Regions from separate parts of the Aciduricibacillus chroicocephali genome, predicted to be linked through region 4. Evidence: riboswitches for the same ligand, from Rfam matches in the RefSeq annotation. Region 4 holds a riboswitch; each other region holds the start of a gene.
What was found. Region 4 has a riboswitch for S-adenosylmethionine ahead of QR721_RS09675 (methionine ABC transporter ATP-binding protein). Riboswitches for the same ligand answer to the same signal wherever they lie in the genome.
Positions count from the first base shown of each region.

Region 1 (3,078 bases), 1.0 Mb from region 4:
TCTTTGGCAACTGCAGGCAATTGGAGCAATTTATCTGATTTATCTTGGTGTGAAAAATCTTATTCCAAGAAAATCAGGTAAAACGGTTGAGGAAGAGGAAAAACAATCCGTCTCTCCTGAATCAAGTCTTTGGAAGACGATTGTTAAAGTGGAATTGACCGATCTTGCATTTGCAATCGATTCAATATTGGCAGCAGTGGCCATTGCTGTTTCCCTGCCCAATAGTCCATTGCCTGAATTCGGTGGTATGGATGGAGGGAAGTTCGCCATAATCTTTACCGGAATGATGGCTGGTTTGATTCTGATTCGAGTCGCAGCTACATATCTGATTAAGCTTATGAATAAATATCCTGTCCTGGAGAAAGCGGCTTACGTTATTGTCGCTTGGGTTGGGATTAAGCTTGCAATTTTTACGCTAGCTCATCCGAAAATTGGAGTGATTCCGGAAGGGTTTGTCCATGGAGCTCTCTGGAATACGATTTTCTGGGTTGTTTTGCTTCTGATTGTAGCTGTTTCTGTACTTTCTAGTATGCGGAAGAAAAAACGAGAAGAAATTTAAAATTTTTTCTTGACGCAGACGCGCGTTTGCCTCATAATATTTCAAGTAGCCAATCACATTCTATTATGCCGGTGTGGCGGAATTGGCAGACGCGCGGGACTCAAAATCCCGTTCCTTCACGGGAGTGTCGGTTCGACCCCGACCACCGGTATCTCTTAAAAAAGTCTTGCATCTTAATTAAGATGCAAGACTTTTTTGTTTTTTCTATCGTTATTAGCAAGTCGTGAGATTAAACAGTATAAAAGGATAATTTAGAAAATTCCCTTGACTGATAATAAGTAACCATGTATATTATTGTCATAAGTTATCGAATAATTTAATAATTTCTTATCGAGAAAGGTGGAGGGACTGGCCCGTTGAAACCTTAGCAACAGACTCTAGAAGTACTGTGCTAATTCCAGAAGCGTTTGCTTGAAGATAAGAAGAGTGGCTATGCATCTACAATCCTCTTCTTATTTTTAGAAGGGGATTTTATTTATGGCTGTTTTTTGGCAGTCTTGATGAATATTTACGAGAAAGAAGGCTGAAGAGATGGGAACAACTACAAAAAAGAGAAATGTGCGTGCACCTTTCAGAGCAGATCATGTTGGAAGTTTTTTGCGTCCAGAGCGCTTGAAAAAGGCTCGTGCCCAAAGAGAAAATGGGGAAATTACAGCTGAAGAGCTGCGTCAAATTGAAGATGAGGAAATTACCAAACTGGTAGAAAAGCAGAAGGAAGTTGGATTGCAGGCTATTACAGATGGTGAATTCCGCCGCAGTTGGTGGCATTTCGACTTTCTGGAGGGCTTTGATGGAGTAGAAGGTTACACTCCTGATAAAGGTTTGCAGTTCACTGGCACAGAGACGAAAAAACGCGGAATCAGAGTGACAGATAAAATTGGTTTCAGCTCACATTATATGATTGATCATTTCAAGTTTTTGAACGGGATTGTTGGGGATGCTGTTGCGAAGTTCGCAATTCCAAGCCCGAATATGCTTTTCTTCAGAGGTGATTTTGAAGATGGTGTATACGCTAGCGATGAGGAAATCATTAATGATTTGATTGCAGCCTACCAAGGTGTCATTCAGGCACTATATGATGAAGGATGCCGCTACTTGCAAATTGATGATACTTCTTGGGCGATCTTCTTCTCAGATAAAGGAAGAGCTTCCATGATTGGGAAAGGTAAGGATCCTGAGAAAATCGCAGAATTGTGTGCGCGTGCGATTAATGAATCGATTGCGAAACGTCCGGAAGATATGCTTGTTACAATGCATATTTGCCGTGGTAACTATAAATCCACTTATATGTCTAGTGGAAGCTATGAAGCACTGTCGGAAACGATTTTCGGTGGTCTCGATGTAGATGGTCTCTTCCTTGAGTTTGATGATGAACGATCTGGAGGATTCGAACCTCTGCGCCATGTAAAGCGTTCTGATCTCTATATTGTGCTTGGCTTGGTCACATCAAAATTCAGTGAGCTGGAAGATCCGGAACAGATCAAGGCACGTATTGCTGAAGCTACTGAGTATGTACCGCTCGAACAGCTTTGCCTGAGCCCGCAATGTGGTTTTGCCTCAACAGAGGAAGGCAATTTGCTGACTGAAGAACAGCAGTGGGAAAAAATCCGTCACGTGATTAAAATCGCTGAGGATGTTTGGAAGTAATTATACAAATCTATAGCCGGCAGAACTCTTATGAAGAGTGGTGGAGGGACTGGCCCGATGATGCCCGGCAGCCTTCGATATACCTTTATTGAAAGTTGCCAAATCCTGCATAGCTTTAGTCTATGCGACATAAGAGAGGTCCACTGGTTACAGAGCTCCTCTTTTCGAAGAGGAGCTTTTTTATATAAATAAGTGACATAATCTTTAGAAAAAGGAGAACACAGCAATGTCTAAACAAAAAGAAGGTTGGCAGCCTTATCACAAAATCTGGAGTTTGCTTCTATTAGGTTGGGTCATTTCTTATATTGACCGCACAGCAGCAGGTCCAATCATTACATATATGATTGACCATAATGTGTCATTCTTTGCAAATGTTGAAAACCCACATGGAATTGGCGGATTGATTGGGAGTCTGTTTTTTGCAGGCTTCATGCTAATGCAGTTCCCAGGAGGTTATTTTGGGGATAAGCACGGTTATCGTGCAGTAATCGTCTGCAGTATTTTCTGGGCAGGTATTGCAACTCTATTAACCGGGCTCGTTGGAGGACTTGTAGCATTTATTTTATTCAGAGTTTTACTCGGTCTTGGAGAAGGCGTCTTTTACTCAAATGATCGTTCTTATATTGCCTATCATACACCTGCTGATAAAGTCGGGACGGGAATGGGCGTCGTATTGACTGGTGTTTCTGTTGGTTTGACGGCTGGTATGCTTGGTGTTCCTTATTTGCTAACGATTGCTGAACCATTTATGGGAGAAGAAGCATGGAGATTCCCATTCTATGTCACAGGCGGGCTCACGCTTGTAGTCGGAATCATATTATACCTATTCTTGAAGCCGAAAGAACAGCCTGGACGAGAATACGATGCGGCTT
Region 1 is NZ_CP129113.1:830,939-834,016, forward strand. Features, by position in the region: gene QR721_RS04360 (TerC family protein) at 1-559, shown strand, start outside; tRNA gene QR721_RS04365 (tRNA-Leu) at 627-710, shown strand; SAM riboswitch class I at 884-983, shown strand; gene QR721_RS04370 (5-methyltetrahydropteroyltriglutamate--homocysteine S-methyltransferase) at 1,091-2,206, shown strand; SAM riboswitch class I at 2,232-2,342, shown strand; gene QR721_RS04375 (MFS transporter) at 2,433-3,078, shown strand, end outside.
Region 1: linked by a shared signal. The riboswitch ahead of QR721_RS04370 (5-methyltetrahydropteroyltriglutamate--homocysteine S-methyltransferase) and the one ahead of QR721_RS09675 (methionine ABC transporter ATP-binding protein) in region 4 are both predicted to bind S-adenosylmethionine.

Region 2 (3,078 bases), 440 kb from region 4:
AAGGGAAAGAAGAACCGTCCCTGCGGCAGAGACGGTTCTTCACTGTTGCTTAATTAGCTGCGATCATTGCGCAGTGCTTTGGCTAATTCAAATGGTGTTTTGTTCTGGATGACTGTATAACCTGCATTGCGATAGCTGTCGGCTGCTTCGCCTGTGCCAAAAATAACTTTGACTTGCTTATCGCCAATCTTGTTGACAGCGCATCCTGCGATTTCTTTGTTAGCGAACCAGATGGCATCTGTCTGTTCGTCAACCTTGGAAGCGAGCTCGACTTCCTGGATTCCGAAGCCAAGTGCTTTAAGACCTTCCACTTCTTCACGTACATCATCTGCACCGATTACGGCGATGGACTTTTGGCGAAGGCCGCCGTCAGCACGATCAAACGGGGAAGTAAGGAGCCATTTGGATACAGATTCCTCATTATGTGGCAGCTGCGGTTCTGTTCCTGTAGCTTTGGCAATCGCCTGGTCCAGATCACGCAATGTATCTTCTGTTGATTCGAGACCAACCGCAAGACGGACAAGCTCTTCTGTTACGCCGCTTTTCTTGAGACCTTCCTCATTCAACTGCTGATGTGTTGTAGAAGCAGGGTGGATGATAAGAGATTTTGCATCACCAACGTTTGCAACATGGGACCACAATTCAATGTTGTCTATTAGCTTGCGTCCTGCTTCGCGTCCGCCTTTAATACCGAAAGTAATGACAGAACCGAAGCCGGATTTAAAGTATTTCTTCGCAGCGGCATGTGAAGGATGATTCTCAAGTCCAGGGAAGTTCACCCATTCAACGCTCGGATGGCCATTCAAATATTCAGCGACTTTAATTGCATTGTCGTTATGGCGCTCAATGCGCAAATGCAATGTTTCCAAGCCTTGTAGAAGGAGGAAAGCGTTCTGCGGGCTGATGCAAGCACCGATATCGCGAAGCAGTTGGACGCGTACTTTGATTGCATAGGCAACAGGTCCAAGGTCTGCATATTTCAATCCGTGATAGCTTTCGTCTGCTTCAGTGAATTCAGGGAAACGTCCGCTTGCTGCCCAGTCGAAACGTCCACTGTCTACGACTACGCCGCCGATTGCTGTACCATGTCCGCCCATCCATTTCGTTGCAGAGTGAACGATGATATCTGCACCCCATTGGGCTGGCTTGCATACATAAGGCGTTGCAAATGTGTTATCAATAATAAGTGGTACACCGTGCTTGTGAGCAACTTGTGCGACACCTTCAATATTGAATACGTTCAGACTGGGATTCGTAATGACTTCTCCGAAAATTGCCTTCGTCTTATCTGTAATTGCGTTTTCAATCGCTTCAAGATCTCCACCATCGACGAACTTTACGTTAATGCCGTATTTCGGCAATGTATGTACGAAAAGATTGTATGTACCGCCGTAAAGGTTGCTGTCAGCGATAATTTCATCTCCTGCACCCGCAATATTCATAATGGCCATTGAGATTGCAGCCATTCCGGAAGAGAAAGCGACAGCAGCAGAACCGTCTTCAAGAAGCGCAACACGCTGTTCGAAGGCATCAACTGTCGGGTTGCCGATTCGAGTGTAAATGTTACCTGGTTCGGCAAGTGCGAATAGGTTCTGGGCATGCTCTGTATCTTTGAAAACGTAGGAAGTAGTCTGATAGATCGGCACCGCACGTGAACCGGTAGTCGGGTCAGCGATCTGACCGCCGTGGAGAAGCTGTGTCTCCGGATGTTGGAAATTGAATGAACTCATGAAATGATCCTCCTTTGAATTGTTTTGAGGGAATTGGACCGATTTATGAAAAAAGCGCACCTGTCTTCACGTGGAAGAGGGGATGCGCTTTTAAGTCCGTCCGCCTCTTATCTGTCAGTTGTGCATGCACATCTGTAGGATTTGGCACCATGAAAAATGAGATGTCTCCCGATTCCAGGTTGCCGGGCTTCACAGGGCCTAATCCCTCCACCACTCTTAATAAGAGATATATGATTTTGAATTTAAAAACAATTTTAACAGTCAGAATTTAATAAGTCAATTCTAATTTTGCTTGCGCCTTTTCCTTCCGCGCATCAATGAACTCATATAAAGGAAGAGAGCTGCCCAAATCAAAGCGAAGGCAACTGCATGTGCTCTTGTAAATGGTTCATGATACAGGAATACGCCGAGCAGAAGCATCAATGTCGGTGCCACATACTGGATGAAACCGATCAGTGCGAGCGGGATATGTTTGGCACCGGTAGCGAACAATAGCAGAGGTACTGCTGTAGCAATGCCTGTCCCAATTAAGAGCAGGTCGCGTTCAGTCAGTTCGGTAAATGTAAAACCGCTGCTAGTAGGCGCTAACCATAAGTAAATGAGCGCAATTGGGGTGACGACGAGTGTTTCAATAGTGAGACCTGTCATCGCGCTTAAGTTGACTGTTTTCTTCAGAAGGCCATAAATGCCGAAGCTGAAGGCAAGGACGAGGGAAATCCATGGGAACTTTCCGAAGTCAAAAGCCATGTAGAGTACGCCCACGACAGCAAGAATGACCGCTGCGGTCTGCCTGCGTGTCAATGATTCCTTCAAAATGACAATACCGAGAAGGATGCTGACGAGCGGATTGATGTAGTAACCGAGGCTTGCCTGGATAACATGCTCTGTGTTCACTGCCCATATATATGTGAGCCAGTTCAGAGTGATGACAAAAGCAGCAATGACGATTTTCGCCAAGTTTCGTTTGTCATGCAATAGCATTCTCGCTTCAGTAGTGAACTTCTTCCAGCCGCCACTTACTGTAAGTGCGATAAGCATGAAGACAAATGACCAGACGATTCTTGCCGCAAGGATCTGATCAGGAGATACGTCACCGAGCAGCTTCCAATAAAGTGGCAGAAGCCCCCATATGATATAAGAGATAAATGTGATGAGAATGCCATAATTCATATTCGTGTTTCGCTCCATGATGCGAGCCTCCTTGCATAAATAAGTTTTACAATAGAAGCGAAAACAGTTTTTCCATTTGGAAATATGGACAATAGAGCAATTTTACAGATAGAGAAGAGGAATGGCAACCGTCTCATAGGGGAAATATAATATGCAAGCAATCCATTCCCTGCCTTTC
Region 2 is NZ_CP129113.1:2,282,986-2,286,063, reverse strand. Features, by position in the region: gene QR721_RS11820 (O-acetylhomoserine aminocarboxypropyltransferase/cysteine synthase family protein) at 54-1,730, opposite strand; SAM riboswitch class I at 1,835-1,956, opposite strand; gene rarD (EamA family transporter RarD) at 2,013-2,918, opposite strand.
Region 2: linked by a shared signal. The riboswitch ahead of QR721_RS11820 (O-acetylhomoserine aminocarboxypropyltransferase/cysteine synthase family protein) and the one ahead of QR721_RS09675 (methionine ABC transporter ATP-binding protein) in region 4 are both predicted to bind S-adenosylmethionine.

Region 3 (3,078 bases), 340 kb from region 4:
TGAAGTCCTTCCGTCATTGGGAGGGCTTTTTTTCATGCTCATAACCTCTGACGGACAGGCATAGAATGAACAAGCATATATGGTCAGGGGAGAGTGTGTCGGATGGATTCTAATGATTTGAGGGAAATGGTTTCATTGCTTCTACTTGCCGGGGCACTTGGCATGGACGCTTTCAGTGTAAGCCTTGGACTTGGCATGCAGAAGCTGCGTCTGAAACGAATTGCAATTATCGGTTTCGTAATCGGTTTATTTCATATGGCCATGCCATACATAGGGATTCTGCTTGGACAGGTTATCTCAGGCAGGTTCGGCGAATGGGCGGAGTTACTTGGAGGTTTGCTTTTGCTTGGCATTGGTGCTCAAATGTTCTTCTCAGCATTTCGCGAACAGGAAGAGATGCTGTTCCAGCCGGCCGGTTTTGGCTTGCTGCTGTTTGCTTTCACAGTGAGCATCGACAGCTTCTCGGCAGGATTAAGTCTTGGACTATCGCAATCAAAGACCTTATTTGTCATCGCGGCCTTTGGAGTTATGAGTATTTTGCTAACGTGGCTCGGTCTTTTGATCGGCAGAAAAGTACGCGGGTTCTTTGGAAGATATAGTGAATTGCTCGGGGGCAGCATTTTGGCTGGTTTCGGTCTGTTTACGATGTTTGGATAGATATCTTGTATATGGCGAGCGGCTCTTATTTGGGGCTGCTTGTTTTTTCTTGTAGGGGATGCTGCTGTATGTGCGAGTTGTAAGTAAACATATGAGTATACAAAAACACTTTGGACATTGGGGGTTCCAAAGTGTTTTTGTGTTAAACAGTTTTAAGTAATAGAGCAGGAAAGCAGCCATTTTTGCGGAGACTTATTTTCATTGAGAGAAAAAACATATAAAGTAATAGTGGGAAAGGAGATGACAAAATGGAAGCAATGATACATGGAGTCATTCTCGCATTTGGACTCATATTGCCGCTTGGCGTCCAAAATGTTTTTGTATTTACACAAGGAGCTACACAGCCAAAGCTGCTGAGTGCATTTCCTGCAACGATTACAGCCGCCATTTGTGACACATTCCTCATCCTTGTCGCTGTGTTCGGGTTATCGGTAATCGTTTTGCAGTTCGAGTGGCTGCGTCTTGGGTTGATGAGCGCAGGCATACTATTTTTAATGTATATGGGTTATTCAATTTGGCGATCCAGTCCTTCTACTTCAACAGTGGGGAAGGCGCTGCCAATTAACAAACAGATCGTCTTCGCCCTGTCTGTATCCTTGCTGAATCCTCACGCCATCATCGATATAGTTGGTGTGATTGGTACGAGCGCATTGAAATACGCCGGTACAGATCAAATCCTCTTCACAATTACGTGCATCGCCGTATCATGGGTCTGGTTCTTCGCATTGACATTGGCGGGCAACTCAATGAAGCGGCTCGAAAGATCAGGGAATTTGATGACTATTTTCAATAAATGCTCCGCTCTTTTCATTTGGGGAACGGCTGTTTATCTTCTAATTGGGCTTGTCGGTTGACTGAAACGTCAAAAGGGACAAGGCCTCCGGTTATATTAAATATAGACTATTTGAAACAGTGTTATTTTTAGTTGACAACTTACCTTTAGGAAGCTATAGTTATTTTAAATTGATAATTCTAAATATTCTTATCCAGAGAGGTGGAGGGACTGGCCCTTTGAAGCCTCGGCAGCGGACTTGTTCAAGTACTGTGCCAATTCCAGAAAATCATGCGGAAGATAAGAAGAGCTGGTCATGCGTTAATCACATTCGCCCCCTCTTCTAACTAAGAAGAGGGGGCTGTTTTAAACCTTGCTGGTTCGCATTAAGAGAGTTATCAGATAAGACGAGGGGGAGTACTTCAATGACAAACACAGCAGCGAAAGCGCCATTCAGAGCAGATCATGTAGGGAGCTTGCTTCGTCCGGAGCGAATCCATAAGGCAAGAAAGGATTTCCAGGAAGGCAGCATTACTTCCGAGGAATTGTATCTGATAGAAACAGAAGAAATTAAGAAGATTGTTGATAAGCAAATTGAAGTCGGACTGCAGGCCGTTACAGATGGTGAATTCCGCCGCAGATTCTGGCATACAGATTTCCTTGAGCATTTGAACGGCGTAGAAGGCTATGTGCCTGAACATGGCTTCAAATTCAAAGGAGAAGAAACGGAACGCTACGATATTCGAGTAAATGGAAGAATCTCATTCAACGCAGATCATCCGCATATTAAGGAATTTGTTGAGTTCAAGGAAATCGTTGGGGACCGTGCTGTTGCCAAACAGACCATTCCAAGCCCGAACCAGTTGTTCAACGCGGGCATTCGCAACAAAGATATTTATCCGGATATTGAAGAATACGCAGAGGATATCATCAAGACGTACCGCGATGCAATCAAGGCTTTTTATGATGCGGGCTGCCGCTATTTGCAGCTTGATGACGTATATATCGCTGGCCTGAACGCACCGGAAATTCCCTTCAATGACAGTGCCTATACTCGTGAACAGCTTATTCAATTGGCATTGCGCGTTGCGAACGGTGTACTTGAAGGCAAGCCGGAAGATCTCACGATTACAACACATCTCTGCCGTGGTAACTACCGCTCCAACTGGGCGTTCGAAGGCAGCTACGCGAAAATCGCGCCAACTTTGTTCGCTAAGGAAAAAGTGGACGGGTTCTTCCTTGAGTACGATGATGACCGCTCCGGTGATTTCACTCCGCTGGAACACATTCCAAATGGCGGTCCTCGTGTCGTCCTCGGCGTATTCACTTCAAAGCACGGCAAATTGGAAGATAAAGAAAACATCAAAGCCCGTGTGGAAGAAGCGACACAATACGTGCCATTGAAACAATTGTGCATCAGCCCGCAATGCGGTTTCGCTTCCACTCACCACGGAAACATTTTGACTGAAGAGGAACAGTGGGCGAAGTTGAAATATGTTGTAGATATTGCGAAAGAGATTTGGGGATAAGTTTCTGATAAACTTTGTTTAGAAATAAATGCGTGTCTGATCCGAGTATTTGGGTTGGGTACGCATTTTTTGAGTGAGCAGGGCGAGTGGGAAGTTCCAGTTACTTGCATGCAAAAGGAG
Region 3 is NZ_CP129113.1:2,180,485-2,183,562, reverse strand. Features, by position in the region: gene QR721_RS11330 (manganese efflux pump MntP) at 103-657, shown strand; gene QR721_RS11325 (LysE/ArgO family amino acid transporter) at 906-1,511, shown strand; SAM riboswitch class I at 1,637-1,736, shown strand; gene QR721_RS11320 (5-methyltetrahydropteroyltriglutamate--homocysteine S-methyltransferase) at 1,855-2,958, shown strand.
Region 3: linked by a shared signal. The riboswitch ahead of QR721_RS11320 (5-methyltetrahydropteroyltriglutamate--homocysteine S-methyltransferase) and the one ahead of QR721_RS09675 (methionine ABC transporter ATP-binding protein) in region 4 are both predicted to bind S-adenosylmethionine.

Region 4 (3,078 bases):
GTTACGGTCAACCCTGAAATAAGCGCAGGCATCGACTCCGGAAGCAATACGCGGAAAATGATTCTTCCAGTGCTCGCTCCCATAGCTTGAGCTGCTTCGATAACACCTCTGTCCACTTCTTTCAATGCGATTTCAACAAGTCTCGCATAGAATGGTGCCGCTCCTAAAATAAGAGCCGGCAACGCTGCGTTCGGACCACGGATTGTACCAAGTAAAAAGTCCGTAAACGGGAACAGCAGGAGTATGAGAACGATAAATGGAATCGCTCGGAAAATGTTCACAAGAGCCGCTATAATGATATTAACCGGTTTGTTTTGCCAAACATTCCCTCTACTAGTGAGATAGAGCAGAAGTCCGAGAATGAGACCAAGTATTAGTGTCCCGACCAGGGCAAGCAAAGTCATATAAAATGTTTCTTCTGTCGCCTGAATAAGGTCATTTACATCAATTGCCGGAAATAATTCATTCAGCATTACGGAGCACCTCCACTTTGGCAGCTTTAGTTTCCTTAATATAGGAAAGTGCGCGCTCTTCTTCAGATTGTTCTCCATTCATATGGATTACAAGTGTGCCATAAGCACCGCGCTGTGTCTGGGAGATTTTGCCTTGAATAATGCTGATTTCGACATTGAAATCTTTCGCAATCCGACTAATCAATGCGTCATTTGCCATTTCACCTACAAAATGCAAGCGCAATACTTTGCCAGTCTTGTAGGAGTCCACAATGCTGCTCAATCCATCTTCCTCATCTTCAAAGCCGAGAGCTTGTTCGATGAATTTCTTCGTGATGGGCTGCTTCGGATGTGAAAATACGTCAAGCACGTCACCGAGTTCAACGACTCTTCCAGCCTCCATGACAGCTACCCGATTACAGATCTTTTGAATAACTTGCATTTCGTGGGTAATCAGTACGATTGTCAGTCCAAGTTCCTTGTTAATCCGAACGAGAAGATCAAGAATCGAATTCGTTGTTTCCGGATCAAGAGCGGAAGTCGCTTCATCACAGAGAAGGACTTTCGGATTATTGGCGAGAGCACGGGCTATGCCGACTCGCTGTTTTTGTCCCCCTGAAAGCTCGGACGGATAGGCATCTTCCCTTCCTGCCAGTCCAACAAGTCCGATTAACTCTTCAACTCGACGTTTGCGTTCCTCAGCTTTTACCCCAGCAACCTCAAGCGGAAACGCTATATTCTCTCTTACTGTACGCGACCAGAGCAAATTGAAATGCTGGAATACCATTCCAATATCCTGCCTGGCAATGCGGAGTTCCTTGCTCGAAAGTTTAGTAATCTCCTTTTCTCCAATGGAGATACTGCCGCCAGATGGTTCTTCCAACCGGTTAAGCAAACGGATAAATGTACTCTTTCCGGCACCGCTATATCCAATCACGCCGAATATTTCACCTTCAGCAATGGATAGATTAATATTGTCTACTGCTGTGATCTGTTTCTTCTTTGTTCGAAACACTTTGGTCAAGCTGTCGATGACGATCATCTAGCTGTCCACCTTCCTTGCCTACATTCCTAATACACAATTAATGCGCCTTTCTGCAGAGAACAGAAAGACGCATGAACGATCGGGCTTGTCTTTATGTCCTCTCATCTGGCAAAGCTTCTGCTTCACTGGACTTGGCACCTTTTCAACCATGTTGAAGGTTGCCGCGGCTTCAAAGGGCCTTTCCCTCCACCGCTCTTGATAAGAGATAGATAATTTGAAATATGCAAATTGATTAAGAAAAATATTATCATGCTACTGCTTGCTCGTCAAGACATTCTGTCGAACAATTCCGGTTTTTGCTCGAGAAGGATACTGAGAATATTGGCAATGGAGTGAAAGGCATACACCTTCTTCCTAGTTTCTCCATTTTCCCTTATAAAGAGACAAGGAACGCTCTCAATTTTATGCTCATACATGAAGCTTTCATGGAGAGAAGCATTCATATGGAAAAAGATATCTTTGTCCAATGTTGTTTCAATTTGTCTAAGCATTCCTTCTGCTACATGGCATGTACCACAGAATGGTGAATGGATGAACAGCAGCAAGTCTTTGTCATTTAATTCATTTTGTATGATTTCTCGCAATGGATTCACCTTTTATCGGTTTTTTATAGGAGAAAGAGCGGATTGACTGCTATCCTTTTGGCGGCTAGAGCTGTAGCCAGCGCATAGTCTGGTGTCGCAGCTACTTCTCTGAATTCACTCGTTGTATGAATATGTTGTGCATGCGGAAGCTCTCTTGCAAGCATTTTGCGTAAGCGCTGTCCCGACTTATCTTCATCAACCATAATGTAAACGTCGCGATGATCAAGGTTGTATTCATCGAGCAATTCATCCAGCTTCGATACCCCGAGCGTGCCATTCGTACAGATCACCTCAATCTCTTCCAGGATGATCTTCTCGATTTGCCGTTTATCAGACAAACCTTCAACAATAATGACTTTGCTCAGGTCTATATGCATCTTACAGCACCTCCAGCAATAACTTCACCTTATATATATTAATGATAGCATGCCAATTATGTGTTTGCCCAATGTAATGAAAAGGTTCAAAGCACAAAAAAACCGGCAAGCAGCTCATAAGCCGCTTGCCGGTTTGCATGAATTGATTAACCTTCGATGAAAGCTTTGTACTGCTCAGCAGTCATAAGCTTGTCAAGTTCTGAATCATCAGAAAGTTCAACAACAAGCATCCATGCATTTTCGTATGGAGATTCGTTAACTGCTTCTGGAGTGTCATCAAGATCTTCATTCACTTCAACAACAGTTCCGCTTACTGGTGAATACAATTCAGAAACTGTCTTTACAGACTCAACGCTTCCGAAAGAGTCACCTACAGCTACTTCGTCATCTTCTTCAGGAAGTTCAACGAATACGATGTCACCAAGTTCAGACTGTGCGAAGTCAGTGATACCGATGCGAACTTTATCTCCTTCTTTTTTAACCCATTCGTGTTCTTCAGAATATAGAAGTTCTTCAGGCAAGTTGCTCATCATAATCCCTCCGTAATAGCAAGTATCATTGCAAAGTTTGTCTTCTAGCCGAGGCTAACAACTATTATTCTACTATGCTTGCTTATTTTT
Region 4 is NZ_CP129113.1:1,843,597-1,846,674, forward strand. Features, by position in the region: gene QR721_RS09670 (methionine ABC transporter permease) at 1-473, opposite strand, end outside; gene QR721_RS09675 (methionine ABC transporter ATP-binding protein) at 463-1,494, opposite strand; SAM riboswitch class I at 1,596-1,702, opposite strand; gene QR721_RS09680 (thioredoxin family protein) at 1,764-2,081, opposite strand; gene QR721_RS09685 (toprim domain-containing protein) at 2,105-2,458, opposite strand; gene gcvH (glycine cleavage system protein GcvH) at 2,605-2,988, opposite strand; gene QR721_RS09695 (arsenate reductase family protein) at 3,071-3,078, opposite strand, start outside.